DNA from 3 places in the Paenibacillus sp. EKM10P genome. Region 1 is predicted to be linked to each of the others. Evidence: riboswitches for the same ligand, from Rfam matches in the RefSeq annotation. Region 1 holds a riboswitch; each other region holds the start of a gene.

The links. A riboswitch is a leader RNA that binds a small molecule or an ion and turns the genes downstream of it on or off. The one in region 1 is predicted to bind glycine.
Region 2: another riboswitch for glycine. It lies ahead of sdaAB (L-serine ammonia-lyase, iron-sulfur-dependent subunit beta); the one in region 1 lies ahead of HFE01_RS21595 (alanine/glycine:cation symporter family protein).
Region 3: another riboswitch for glycine. It lies ahead of gcvT (glycine cleavage system aminomethyltransferase GcvT); the one in region 1 lies ahead of HFE01_RS21595 (alanine/glycine:cation symporter family protein).

What each region holds. Positions count from the first base shown of each region.
Region 1 is NZ_JAALET010000012.1:74,972-79,832, reverse strand. Features, by position in the region: gene HFE01_RS21600 (glycoside hydrolase family 1 protein) at 28-1,485, shown strand; glycine riboswitch at 1,654-1,738, shown strand; glycine riboswitch at 1,750-1,844, shown strand; gene HFE01_RS21595 (alanine/glycine:cation symporter family protein) at 2,002-3,420, shown strand; gene HFE01_RS21590 (sensor histidine kinase) at 3,546-4,214, opposite strand; gene HFE01_RS21585 (LytR/AlgR family response regulator transcription factor) at 4,565-4,861, opposite strand, start outside.
Region 2 is NZ_JAALET010000017.1:15,190-20,050, forward strand. Features, by position in the region: gene sdaAA (L-serine ammonia-lyase, iron-sulfur-dependent, subunit alpha) at 71-970, opposite strand; gene sdaAB (L-serine ammonia-lyase, iron-sulfur-dependent subunit beta) at 960-1,649, opposite strand; glycine riboswitch at 1,861-1,975, opposite strand; gene HFE01_RS24040 (DUF6359 domain-containing protein) at 2,190-3,794, shown strand; gene HFE01_RS24045 (ABC transporter ATP-binding protein) at 4,127-4,861, shown strand, end outside.
Region 3 is NZ_JAALET010000008.1:88,035-92,895, forward strand. Features, by position in the region: gene gcvPB (aminomethyl-transferring glycine dehydrogenase subunit GcvPB) at 1-790, opposite strand, end outside; gene gcvPA (aminomethyl-transferring glycine dehydrogenase subunit GcvPA) at 787-2,142, opposite strand; gene gcvT (glycine cleavage system aminomethyltransferase GcvT) at 2,266-3,366, opposite strand; glycine riboswitch at 3,446-3,542, opposite strand; glycine riboswitch at 3,556-3,629, opposite strand; gene gcvH (glycine cleavage system protein GcvH) at 4,038-4,436, shown strand; gene HFE01_RS18200 (PTS mannitol transporter subunit IIBC) at 4,855-4,861, shown strand, end outside.

The DNA of each region.
Region 1 (4,861 bases):
TAAATTAAGGAAAGAGGTTTTCATACCATGACGAAGACGCTAAAAGGATTCCCGAAAAACTTCCTCTGGGGCGGGGCAACTGCAGCCAACCAATTGGAAGGTGCTTTTGACGTAGATGGAAAAGGTCTGTCCAGCGCAGACATGATAGCCTATGTACCTAAATCAGAACGTAAGAACGATCATGCTATAGAAATTTCGTCCGAACGACTGGAGGACATCTTGGCAGGGAAGGTAAACGCCCGTTTTCCAAAGCGTGAAGGTGTGGACTTTTACCACCACTACAAAGAAGATATTGCCTTGTTTGCAGAAATGGGCTTTAAAGTATTCCGGATGTCCATCCACTGGTCGCGGATTTTCCCGAATGGATATGATGCCGAGCCGAATGAAGCGGGATTGCAATTCTACGACAATGTATTCGATGAGCTGCGCAAGTATGGTATTGAGCCTTTGGTAACACTGTCGCATTATGAAACACCGCTAGGTCTGACACAGAAGTATAATGGCTGGTTGGGACGCGAAGTCGTGGATCATTACGTAAAATATGCCGAAACGGTATTTACACGCTATAAGGATAAAGTAAAATACTGGCTGCCCTTTAACGAAATTAATGTCATGACTATGAGCCCGTTTACAGGCGGAGGTGTGGTTATTGACCGTGTAGAAAACAAGCAACAAGCGATATATCAAGCATTGCACCATCAATTTGTAGCAAGTGCATTGGCGACCAAACGGGGACATGAGATCATTCCGGGTGCTCAGATCGGCTGTATGCTGGCCCGCATTGAAAGCTACCCACATACGTGTAACCCAGAAGATATCCTGAAAGCACAGCATGAAAATCAAATGAACCTGTTCTTTACGGATGTGCATGCTCGTGGGGAATATCCCAACTATATGAACCGCTATTTTGAAGAAAATAATATTGTGATCCAGACAGAACCCGGCGATGCCGAAATTTTGAAAAATAACACGGTCGATTTTATCTCATTTAGTTACTATATGACCTTGACCGTATCGGCAGGGCCAGAAGGCGAAAAGGCAGCAGGGAACCTGATAGGCGGTGTGAAAAATCCGTATCTGCAGTCTTCCGACTGGGGATGGCAGATCGATCCGATCGGTTTGCGTGTTACACTGAATACGTTTTATGATCGCTATCAAAAGCCACTGTTCATCGTGGAAAATGGCCTGGGTGCGTATGATAAGGTAGAAGAAGACGGCTCTGTGCATGACACGTATCGCATTGATTACTTGCGTCAGCATATTGCCCAAATGAAGGAAGCGATTGCTGACGGTGTTGATCTGATTGGTTACACCAGCTGGGGACCTATCGACCTTGTGAGCATGTCTACGTCCGAAATGTCCAAGCGCTACGGATTTATTTACGTTGATCTGGATGATGACGGTAACGGAACGCTTCAACGCTCCAAAAAGGACTCATTTAACTGGTATAAAAATGTGATAGCAACCAACGGTGAAGAATTGTAATTCCATATCGTTTTGGCGGGTACAGCAGAGAAAATCCTCAGGATGCAATCTGCTGTACCCGCTTTTTGTATAGACACTCTATTGATTCTTTCAGAGGGCTTCACAAATTTTTCACTTGTAATAAGCTGAAATTTTTCTGTATAATGAATAAAAATTTCATATGTCTGGTTGATGTTTGCGGGAGATGGAATGAAAGTTCCAACCGAAGGGGCAAAACTCTCAGGTGCTTAGGCTGATTTACAGCAACGAGCAGGGACCGTAAACGGACAGAACTCTGGAGAGACCCTTAATTGGGCGCCGAAGGTGCACCGCAGATCACATCTGCTTAAACTCTCAGGCAAAAGGACAGAGACGCGAATAACCTGTGACAGGGATAGCCCTAGGCTTTTATAAGCTTTTAGAGGTGAAATCCTGCACAAGATGGTTGTATTTTTTCGTGCCTTTAACCTCTCCAGGAGTCGAATCAACAGATTTGACTCTTTTTTGTTTTCTACTATGCTGGAGGAGCGGGTTGAAATGAATTTGGTACATGTGTTAGAAACGATTAGTAGTTGGATATGGGGGGCGCCTCTCATCATCCTTGTTATGGGAACGGGGTTATGGCTGACCATACGTCTAAAAATGTTGCAGGTATTCCGCCTGCCCCTGGCGATCAAGCTCATCGGTAAGGCCCCGAATGAAGGTAGCGGGGATGTAAGTAGTTTTGCGGCTTTGAGTACAGCATTGGCGGCTACCGTCGGTACAGGAAGTATTGTCGGTGTAGCGACGGCCATTAAGCTGGGCGGGCCGGGTGCCTTGTTCTGGATGGTCGTTGCAGCCTTCTTTGGGATGGCGACGAAATATGCGGAAGGTGTACTTGCGGTAAAATACCGGGTGAAGGATCGGAATGGACAATTTTCCGGCGGCCCGATGTATTATATTGAAAAAGGCCTGGGACGCCGTTTTAAACCGTTGGCGATGCTGTTTGCTTTTTCAGGGATGCTGGTAGCGTTGTTCGGAATTGGAACATTCCCTCAGGTCAAGGCGATTGTATCTTCGACTGAAAACAGTTTTGGCGTTCCGCCGATTGTAACGGCGCTGACAATTGCTGTCCTTACAGGTCTTGTGACCATTGGTGGACTCAAAAGCATTGCCAAGGTATCGACGAAGGTCGTTCCTTTTAAAACAGGCCTGTATGTATTAATTTGTATCATTGTACTGATTCGATTTGCTGACCAACTTCCTGCCGCAATTGCGCTTGTGCTTCATTCGGCATTTTCAACTACATCGGCAACCGGCGGATTTGCAGGAGCTACGATTATGCTGGCCATGCGCAGTGGGGTAGCCAGAGGTATTTTTGCCAACGAAGCTGGATTGGGGAGCGCACCGATTGCAGCCGCAGCTGCCAAAACCAAATGGCCTGCGGAACAAGGGCTGATTTCCATGACAGGCGTATTTATTGATACGATGGTTATTTGTGTGATGACCGGGTTGACGTTACTGGTTAGCGGGGTGTGGAGCGGGCCTACCGATGCAGGCTTGATGACTCAGCAAGCCTTTTCCAGTGCATTTCCGCTGGGAGCAGAGCTGCTCACCATCATCCTGATTATGTTCGCATTCACCACCATGCTCGGCTGGAACTATTACGGGGAACGCTGTGTTGAATACTTGCTTGGGGTTAAGTGGATCAAGCCTTATCGTTATTTGTTCATTGTACTGGTTGGCGGGGGCGCGTTCATTAAACTGGATGCGATTTGGCTGCTGGCAGATATTTTTAACGCCATGATGGCTTTTCCGAACCTGATTGCACTGCTCGGCTTGTCGGGAATTGTTGTTGCAGAAACCCGGACTTATATGAATTCCTTGTATCCTAATAAGAACAAGGGTATTCTTGCTGGTGCCAATGTAGGGGCGGCTATCCAAGTAGAAGAAAAGGGACAAACGGTAAATTCATAAATACTAAAAGGGAGTATCCTCAGCCATCACAGGCTTGAGGGTACTCCTTTTTTTAGGTTATAAGACTGGTGATTACCGACATTTTATTTATTCTGAATATCTCTTAATCCATAACGTTTACAAACCTAAGAGTTATTACATGGGAGCATAATCGTAATTTGAAAATGCGAATCCGTAATAGTTGTATTTAAATAACCACCATATTTCTTTATCACTTGCTGGATGTTAAGTAATCCATACCCATGTTTTTTTAAAGGGGGATTGTATGTTTTGGTTGAGAATGCTGTATTGAGATAATTACTTTTTGAATTGCGAACATAAATCCATAGGGCAATATTATCGGTGAAAATTTCCAAATGAATTGAATGCTCTTTCTTTCTAGGAAGCTGCATTACAGCTTCAATAGCATTATCGAAAACATTACCTAAGACAATACATAGATCATGACTTCCAATACTAATATTTGCCGGGTTAATATGGATTTGATGGAAGAAAGCTATCCCACTTTTATTAGCGATGCTGAAAGTATGATTTACTAAAGCATCAATAACGAGATGTCCTGTTGTTATATGAAGTTTTGGTGAGTCTATATTTTTTAGAGTTTGGTTGATGTGATTAACACCCTCTTCCGTCCTCTGTTCTTGTAAACAAGCACGGACAAAAATTAACTGTTTTTTGAAATCATGAATACTTCGTTTGATATCACTAAGAGATCGAGTTGTTTCTTTATAACGTTTTTCTTGCATCAGCATTTGCTTTTGAAAAAAGCATGAGAGGTTTGACTTTTCTATCAACTTGTCCGTTAGAAAGACAATAATCACGTTCATTCCAAGAATACTGATGATTGACATTATAAAGAATAAATTATGTTTCATAAAAGAAAATAAACCGTAATGTATGAGCAAGTTAAACGATGTTCCTATTAATATTACAAAATAATACACAATCCCTATCTTGTATTTCCTTCCTTTTTTAAAATAATGAACTACTAGTACTGTAATAAGTATGAAGTGTAAAGAGGCGAAAAGTAAAAAAAGGTTAACTATTGGATTGGAAAAATGACTTTGCTTTGTTGTGCTAAATAAAAATAAAGAGTAATTAGAAAACGAGGTGACATTAATGTAAACGCAATGATTCAAAAAACTCACCCTTCCTGAAAACGAGAAATTATAAAACGAGCATACGCCTCACGAAGTGATTTAGCGTGAGAACGACCTACAGGGAATTCTTGTTCGTTTGACATAATAACAGAAGTAGCTGAAAACTTACGTATATGAACTAAATTCACAATTATTGACCTATGTATAAACACAAACGGATATTTTAATTGTTCATAAACCGCTTTCAACGTTCCGGAAATAAAATAGTTGTGTGAATCCGTTGCAATACAAAGTTCATTATGGATGTAATTGTTTTCACCTTTTGAGATGGCTATGATCTC
Region 2 (4,861 bases), on a different contig from region 1:
TGAAAAGAAAAAGAGCAAGCATACGTCTAGAGACGATATGCTTGCTCTTTTATTTTTTAAAGCTTAGAAGCTACGATTTATTCTTCTTGGTTGATGTGTTGCGTGTCAGTGATTCGGTCAAACGCTTGCCAGTGGGTGTCTGGGCCAAGCCGCCTTTGGCGGTCTCGCGGTGCTTCGACGGCATCGCGCTGCCGACTTCAAGCATTACGTCAATGACTTCGTCAGACGGAATGGCGCTGCGCACACCCGCCAAAGCCATATCCGCTGCGGCAAGTGCGGTCACGGCTCCCAGCCCGTTGCGCACGATGCACGGAATCTCGACGAGTCCGGCGACGGGGTCGCAAATCAGACCGAGCGTGTTCTTGAGCGCTAGGCCTACGGCGTGAACGGCCTGCTCAGGTGTGCCGCCGCGTAGCTCGACCATAGCTCCAGCGGCCATCCCGATGGCTGAGCCAATCTCAGCCTGACAGCCTCCCTCCGCGCCGGAAATGAAGGAATTGTTGGCGATGACGTAGCCAATGGCTCCGGCTGCGAACAAGCCGTGCACCATATGCTCATCATCCCAGCCGAACCGCTCCTGCGCACTAATGAACACACCGGGGATGACTCCACAAGAGCCAGCAGTGGGCGTAGCCACAATACGCCCCATGGACGCATTAACCTCCGACACGGAGAGCGCATAAGCCATGGCGAGTGCAGAGGCGTCGCCGGAGCAGGTTTCTCCTGCCCGCAGATACTCGGCCAGACGCTTGCCATCACCGCCCGTTAATCCACTGCGGGAAACGGTGTCTTGCGTCTGACCACGATGAACGGCCTCCTTCATGACTTCATAATAATCAGACATTTGGCGGAAGATTTCTTCTTCCGTTGTATTCGTCTCTTGTACCTGCTCTTGAATCATCAGGCGGCCAATCGTGGTGGATTCCTCCGCGCATATGGCGCTGATTTCATGCAGATGGCTAAATCGCATCAGATTCAGCTCCTTTTTTCAAATTAATCATTTTAATTTCGTACATATGTGGTAAGGATCGTAGTTTTGCGATCAGTTCAGCCGTAGGAGGACTGTCCGTTTCGATGGCGGTAAGTGCTTCTCCATCTCGGCCTTTGCGATCCACATGCATATAGGCAATGTTAATGTCGGCAGCGCCGAGTGCTGAAGTCACCGCACCTAATGTGCCGGGCTTATCCGAGTGAAGAAGCACCAACGTAGCCAGCTCCCCGGTCAGGTTGACTCGGAATTCGTTGAGCTGCTGGACATGGATGCTGCCGCCGCCGATGGAGGAGCCCAGCAGTGTGCGCTGATCCTCACCCTTCCACAGTTCAAAACGGACGGTATTTGGATGGGGCGCGGGTAGTCCGCTGACGGCAAACTCCACGGCCATTCCAGCCTGCGCCGCCCATTGCTCGGCATCTGGAATTCGGTGGTCGTCTGTATCGTAATTGAGCAGGCCTGCGATGAGTGCTAGGTCTGTACCGTGTCCTTTGTAGGTGTCGGCGAAGGAGCCGTACAGTGTCATGCGGGCACGGTCCGGCTGCATCCCGAGCCAGTGACGGGCAACGCGTGCAAGCCGCACCGCGCCTGCAGTGTGTGAACTGGAAGGTCCGGTCATGGCCGGACCGATAATGGAAAATACATCTTTGAAACGCATGGTGTGGCCCCCTGTATGTTCTAGTACCATAGTATATGGTATTTCCGCGTTTGTGCGCAGCTATGACGGTTCCTAATGCTGACGTACAATGTGAGCGCAAAAAAGGACAGGATAAGGAAGTTTCCCTTATCTCTGTCCTCGTTACCTGAGAGTTTCGTGCGGTGTCCTTACCGCCTTACCCCTTGGGTGGCTTGCGCTCTCTCCAGAGTTGCGTCAGATGACGATACATGGACCTGAGAGATTATCCGCCAGCCGGGTGCTGACGTCTTGCTCCTTCGGTGCCGCCAGCGTGTAAGCCCCTGGACAGACTCTCCCGTCATCTTCATTCGCGTATACCGTTCTACATATCTTTCTTAGCGTAATGTATGCCGTGCTCGGTGTCAATCGCAGGTTTCAATTTTTACATAAACAGGCGAGTTTCCGATAAAAAAGATTAAAATTTACATAATTATGGATGAAATCAGGAAGGAATTAGAAGATTGACAGCTAATCTGATAGAGGACAAGTACATTTATGGAATTATAGGAGGGATATTGACGTATGGTAAAAGGCTTGCGGTTCACAGGTTCACGCTTGAAAGGGGTGCTGCATCTAGCAGCGATCGTATCGCTGTTGATTGGGATCCTCGTTCCATTCGGTCAGGTCAAGGCAGAGGGAGCATTGACAGTAGACGAAGCACTTCAGCGCCAAGGCAGTGGAGGTACAGTGACGGTGGAAGGCTACATCGTCGGACATGCTACCGGATCGAAAACAGCTAATTTTTCTGCTCCGTTTGCGAATGATTTTAACGTACTGATTGCCGACCAGGCCAATGAACGTAGCACGTCTAATCTATTGGATGTGCAGCTGACATCTGCGTACAGAGGGCAATTTGGGTTAACAGGTCATCCTGAACTGGTCGGCAGCAAAATTCGTGTGACAGGTACGCTTGGTGCCTACAATAATTTTGGTGGAGTAAAAAGTCCAAGCGCTGTGGAACTGGTGAGTGGAAGCGAGCCGGGGGAACCAGGTGAACCTGGCGAACCTGAACCTGGCAACCCGGGTCAACCCGGTACTACACTGCCGGATGGAAAAGGCAAAAAGGTGCTGTTCGATAATACGCACGCACAGACGGCTGGTGCAGCAGATTGGGTCATTGAAGGCGCCTTCTCCGACTTTGCCAATGGATTACGTAATGTAGGCTTTACTGTGAATCAATTGAACCGCCCTATTCCTTTTACTTATGGAGAACAGGCCATAACCTATGATAAGCTGCGCCAATATGATGTGTTCATCATCGGTGAAGCGAATGTGGCCTTTAAGGCATCCGAGCAGGCTGCCCTGCTGCAATATGTGAATAACGGGGGAAGTGTCTTCTTCATCTCCGACCATTATAATGCCGACCGTAACAAAAACCGTTGGGATTCCTCCGAGGTTATGAATGGCTACCGTCGTGGAGCCTATACTAATCCGGCCAAAGGCATGACTGCAGAAGAAGCTGCATCACCGGCGATGCAAGGATTAACAAGCTCCGATTGGCTGGCGACCAACTTTGGTGTTCGTTTCCGTTACAATGCGCTTGGCGATGTAAATGCTACGGACATCGTAGCCGCAGATCAATCCTTCGGCATTACCAAGGGTGTACGCTCGATTGCCATGCATGCGGGATCTACGCTGGCTATTATTGATCCTACCAAAGCCAAAGGAATTGCCTATATCCCGACAGGTACAAAAAAATGGGGCAATGCAGTAGACCAAGGAGTCTATAACGGCGGAGGCCGTGCGGAAGGTCCTTATGCTGCGATCTCCAAGGTGGGTCAAGGCAAGGCAGCATTTATCGGTGATTCTTCCCCTGTAGAAGATGCTACTCCGAAATATGCGCGTGAGGAAAACGGACAGTCGAAAAAGACATATGATGGTTTTAAGGAAGTAGACGATGCCACCTTCCTAGTGCAAACGGTTCAATGGCTTGCGTGGAAGCAGGACTACACGAAATTATCCGATGTGGCAGGTTTAACGCTGGATCAACCGACGAAGCTGCTGCCGTTTGAAGAGCCTGCGGCTTCCACAGAACCGCAACCGGAGCCTTGGTCTGCTCCAGCAGCAGGCTACAAATGGTACGATCCAAGAACGTTCAAGCCGGGCTCCTATGGAGCGGCTTCGTAATAAACGCAAAAAATAATTCAGTGTGAGTGGTTGGATGCTAGTTAGCCGTTTGGTCCTCTGTAGGGGATCAAACGGCTTTTTTGTGATGAAAATTAACCTGTGGTTGGTTATTTTATTACATTTTGTGCCAGGAAGGTCGCGCTACGGCTGGATCATTGATTTTTTAAATGATGTTGATAGCATAATCTTAATTGATATATCCATATACTGGTGATAGGATGTATTCAAATTATTCCGACAAAAACAGTATGTAATGTTTGTGGAAGGTTTTAACATCAAACATGGTGAGAATAAGCAGGACAAGACCATGGAGAATGGAGGAAGCGCGCGCATTGAATATCGAACCTGTGTTGGAGATTAAAGGATTATCCGTATCTTTTCGTATCAACGATCAATACCACCCGGCAGTCGATCATCTGGATCTGACGGTCAACCCCAATGAAGTGCTGGCTGTAGTCGGAGAATCCGGTTGTGGCAAAAGCGCGCTGGCGCTTTCCATCCCACAATTGCATGACATGGAGCGGACACGTGTCGAAGGAAAGGTTCTTTTTAAAGGCACGGATCTGATCCGTCTCTCCTCAGGGCAAATGAATAAAATCCGCGGAGTGGGCATTGGCATGATCTTTCAGGACCCGCTGACAGCACTGAACCCGTTAATGAGCATTGGCAAGCAGATCGAGGAAAATCTCGATTATCATACGTCCCTATCTACGAAGCAAAAAAGGGAACGTGTACTGGAGCTACTGGAAAGCGTGGATATACCCAACCCCGTACGTGTGTATGAACAGTATCCACATGAACTTTCAGGAGGGATGCGCCAGCGTGTGATGATCGCGATTGCCATAGCTTGCCGACCCTCACTTATTATTGCAGATGAGCCGACGACTGCGCTCGATGTAACCATTCAATCGCAAATTCTTGACTTGCTCAAACAGCTTCAACAGGAGACTGGAAGCGGAATTATTCTGATTACGCACGATCTTGGCGTTGTGGCCGAAGTAGCTGACCGTGTGGTGGTCATGTATGCCGGAGAAATCGTGGAAAGCGCTGATGTTTTTGAATTATTC
Region 3 (4,861 bases), on a different contig from region 1:
TGGCATTGGAGTTTGCCCCGTCATAGTAAAGCAGACCACCTGCGTCATGCACGATCGCGGCAATGTCAGTAATTTGCTTCTCGAACAAGCCCAGCGTGTTCGGATTGGTCAGCATGAGCGCAGCGGTGTCGTTGCCTACCGCTTGGCGGAGCGCGTCCAGATCCACCAGCCCCTCAGGGGTGGAGGGAAGGGTGATTGTTTCGAAGCCCGCGACGGTTGCACTGGCGGGGTTCGTACCGTGCGAGGAATCCGGCACGAGCACCTTGGTACGTCGCTCACCACGTGCCTCGTGGTACGAGCGAATCATCATCAGCCCGGTCCATTCGCCATGGGCGCCAGCAGCGGGCTGGAGCGTGACGGCATCCATGCCGGTCAACGCAGCCAGATCGTTTTGGAGCGTATGCAGCAGCTCCATAGCCCCCTGGATGCTATTCTCCGGCTGATATGGATGAATTTTAGCGAAGCCTGCGTAACGGGCGACATCCTCATTCACTTTTGGATTGTATTTCATCGTACACGAGCCAAGCGGATAAAACCCGTTGTCGACGCCGAAGTTGCGCTGGGACAGGGCGGTATAATGGCGAATAACATCTACTTCGTATACCTCGGGTAATGCCGCAGGTTCGCTGCGCAGCGCATAATCCGGCAAAAGCTCTGCCACCGGGCGACGAGGAACGTCGCACTCGGGAAGGGAATAAGCGATGCGACCCGGACGGCTCAATTCAAAAATGAGCGCTTGATCGTGTTCCTTCAACAGCTCTTGTTTCTGGTCCGGTCCGGTGTGTGTCATAGCAATCCCTCCAAGGTGTGTACAAATTGGTCAATCTCTTCTTTGGTTCTTTGCTCCGTCACGGCAATCAGCATGTGACCCGCAAGTTCCGGATAGTCCCGGCCCAAATCATAGCCTGCGATAAATCCGGCAGCTAGCAGATTGTCCTGAAGTTGGCTCACATCCGTACCTTCAGGCAGCCTAAGGGCAAACTCGTTAAAGGTCGGTGCGTGAAATGAGGCAGTTACGCCTTTCAAGCTCAGCAATTGTTCTAACGCATAGCGGCTTTTATGCAAATTCAGCTCGGCTACTTCCTGGATGCCCTGTCTCCCCATGACGGACAAGTACACAGATGCAGATAATGCAAGCAACGCTTGATTGGAGCAAATGTTAGACGTGGCCTTTTCGCGGCGGATATGCTGTTCCCGCGCTTGCAAGGTCAGCACGAAGCCGCGTTTGCCGTTACGGTCTGTGGTTTGGCCTACGATACGCCCAGGGATACGACGCATATGTGCCTGAGAAACGGCAAAGTAACCGCAGGTCGGACCGCCGAGGGAGGACGAGATCCCAAGCGGCTGCGCGTCTCCTACAACAATATCCGCGCCCTGCTTGCCGGGCGCCTCCAGCAAGCCAAGTGCCAATGGGTTGGCACTGACGACCATTAGCCCCTTGTGTGCATGGATCAGGTCAGCCATCGGCTTCAGATTTTCCACGGCTCCAAAAAAGTTGGGGCTTTGGATCAAGACAGCCGCCGTCTGTTCCGATACGGCCGCGGCAAGCGCATCGACATCCGTTACGCCGTCCGAACAGCCGATCTCCACGATGTCCAAGTCCAATCCGCGCGCATAGGCTGCCAATACCTGGCGTGCCTCTGGATGGACAGACCTTGATACAATAAGCTGTTTACGGCGCGTGGCTGCGGCGGCCAGTGAGCCCGCTTCCGCCAGAGCTGTCGCTCCATCGTACATACTGGCATTAGCTACTGCCATGCCTGTCAATTCGCAAATATACGACTGAAATTCAAAAATGGCTTGCAGCTCGCCCTGGCTTACTTCCGGCTGATAGGGGGTGTAGGCTGTGTAAAATTCGGAACGTGAGGTGATGTGCTGAATGACGGACGGAATATGATGATCATAAATACCTGCACCAAGAAAGCTGGCATGTGTATCTGTATTGGCATTGTGCCCGGCCAGCTCGGCCATGTGGCGAGTTAGGGCTCTTTCGTCGAGCCGAGAGGAAAGAGGGAGTTCCCCTTGGTATCGAATTGCCTCTGGAATGTCACTGAATAAATCATCAATGGATGATACGCCCACCACACGCAGCATTTCGGTTTGATCTTGTTCGGTCATGGGGAGATAGCGATGCTGCTTCATAAGTTCTGGCTCCTTTCGAAAAGCAAAATTTAGATAGTAAATTAGCTAATACATAATCGTAGTTGGAAAATCCAGAATTTCGTATCTGACATGATCGCTTTTTTAGAGTGAAGAGGATTAAGATCAGCGTGACCGTTTATAAAAGGGGGCTGGGACCACTTCCGCACGCAGGCGTTTACCTCGAATTTCGACCTCTAACGGTGTAGATAGGGTGCTAAAACGACTGTCCACCAGGGCTAGCCCCAAATTACGCTTCAAGGTGGGCGATTGAGTCCCCGTTGTGACCTCACCAATGTGTTGGCCTTCCGCGAAGACTGGATAATGAGCGCGCGGGATACCGCGGTCAATCATTTCCAGCCCGATCAACTTGCGAGGAATTCCTTGTTCTTTCTGGTGTTGCAGTGCTTCTCTGCCGATAAAATCTCCTTTATTCAGCTTGACGAAGAAACCTAAACCAGCCTCAAGCGGTGAAATGGTGGCAGATAACTCTTGTCCGTACAGCGGCAGCCGTGCCTCAAACCGCAGTGTATCGCGAGCACCAAGCCCAGCGGGAATTAGCCCATACGATTCACCGCAACGAAGCAAACCATTCCACACGGCGGGTGCTTCCTCAGCAGGTATATAAAATTCAAAACCGTCTTCCCCGGTATATCCGGTTCGGGAGACGAGTGCTTTTGCTCCGAACAATTGCACGTTCTCATGGAATCGGAAAGATGCCAGATTCGTAATATCTGCATCTGTCACGGCTGCGGCAATATGTGCTGCTTCCGGTCCTTGTAATGCCAGCAATGCGATCGCATCAGACACATTCTCCAGATGAACCGATGCAGGTACGTGGCGCATGAGCCAATCCCAATCTTTGTCGATGTTGGAGGCATTCACAACGAGCATGTAGCGCTCTGGTCCTTTGCAGTATACAAGCAAGTCATCCACTACGCCTCCATCGGGGTAACACAGGAGTGAATATTGTGCCTGGCCCGGTTCCAACTGGCTGACATCATTCGTGGTTACCCATTGCAAAAAAGCCTCGGCTTCTTTGCCCTCAACCAAAAACTCGCCCATGTGCGAGACATCGAATAAACCCGCGCGTTGCCGGACGGCCTCATGCTCTTTTTGGATGCCGCTAAACTGAACGGGAAGCTCCCACCCGCCAAAGTCAATACAACGAACCCCGGGCTGCGTCCCGTAGGACGAAAATAATGGTGTTCTTCGCAAATTAGACATTTTTTCACTCCTATCCAGTGTAATCGGCTAAACAAAAAAGACAGGCTGAAAGAAACGTATAGACGGCAGTCCATACTCTTCTTTCAGCTCTGTCCTTGATACCAGAAAGTTACCCCGGTGTGAACCAGGTTTCCCCTTGGGTGATCCGCTCTAATCGCGAATGCTCTCCAGAGATGCGTCCGGCAGAGGTCCTTTTGCCTGAGAGATTCACCTGCAATGCAAGTTTACTCCTTCGGCGCTACCTTTTGGATCAACGGTAGGTTACCCGGTTTTGCAGGTAACAACTTGATCCGAGTTCGCGTGCACAACTGTCTCAGAAACGACAACAGCTATGCGAATCTTTTGGGTAGTCTCTCCCTCCGCGTTCATCCGCGTTTGCAGTTGTCGGGGTATTTCCAAAAGCATTTGCTATAACCCATTAATACGCAAATTCATTCAAAATGTCAATAAAAATGTCATATAAAACAATCCAAAAAACATTTAATGTATAAATAAGGATATGTAAGCGTTTGTTACAAGTTATCATTTTTTAATATTCTATGCTATATGAGATAACATGAAGTATTTTTGTTAGTATTATTGACATGAGTGTTCATGTTGTCATAATCTTAACCTGTCTAATACAGGTGATTAAAAGCATTTTATTCATGTGGAAGTGAGGCGAAAGCAGGATGAGTGAAGTGAAACGGGAACTTTGGTATACAGACGAACATGAGTGGGTTCAGCGCACAGCAGACGGGACGTTGCGGATCGGCATTACAGACTTTGCACAGCATCAACTGGGTGATATTGTTTTTGTGGAATTACCTGGGGCGGGAGCAACGATTGAACAGGGGGCAGAGATTGGTACAATTGAATCGGTGAAGACCGTATCCGACCTTTTTGCTCCGGTGGCGGGAACCGTATTGAAAGTAAATGAAGCTCTGGAAAGCACACCTGAGCTGGTGAATGAATCTCCCTATGAAAAGGGTTGGATGATTGAAGTAGAGATGGGCAATGATGTCGAGGAAGCTCTGAGCAAGCTGCTGTCTGCGGATCAGTACGAGCAGTTGATTTCGGATGAACAATAATGAGCAATATAAGATGGAATATTAGCGCTTTATTCTAAATTTTTATATGGATATTGAATTGAATAAAAGCATCGTTAGTCCGCTCGTTTTGTGTATATAATAGTCGCTATGATCTGACATGGCGGCTATTTTTTTGTTGTCTTTTAGAAGGCGTAATTACGTCGATTATTAGATTTAGAGGTGAGCTCCTCTACATAAGGTGCAGATTTACAGCACTGTTTTTTCGACTAATTTCTATTGTTATCGTTCATATTAAGAAGAATTATGCAGGTATAATACGTTATTTTAAATTTAAATGTTGTCATCAACGTTCATGACGAAAGTACGTTTTCATTTCGTTGATGAAGATAGCGCTGTCATTTAGTATGAATTTTAAGAAAAGGTAGTGATGCTATTTACTCACAAGGAGGATATGAATATGAGCA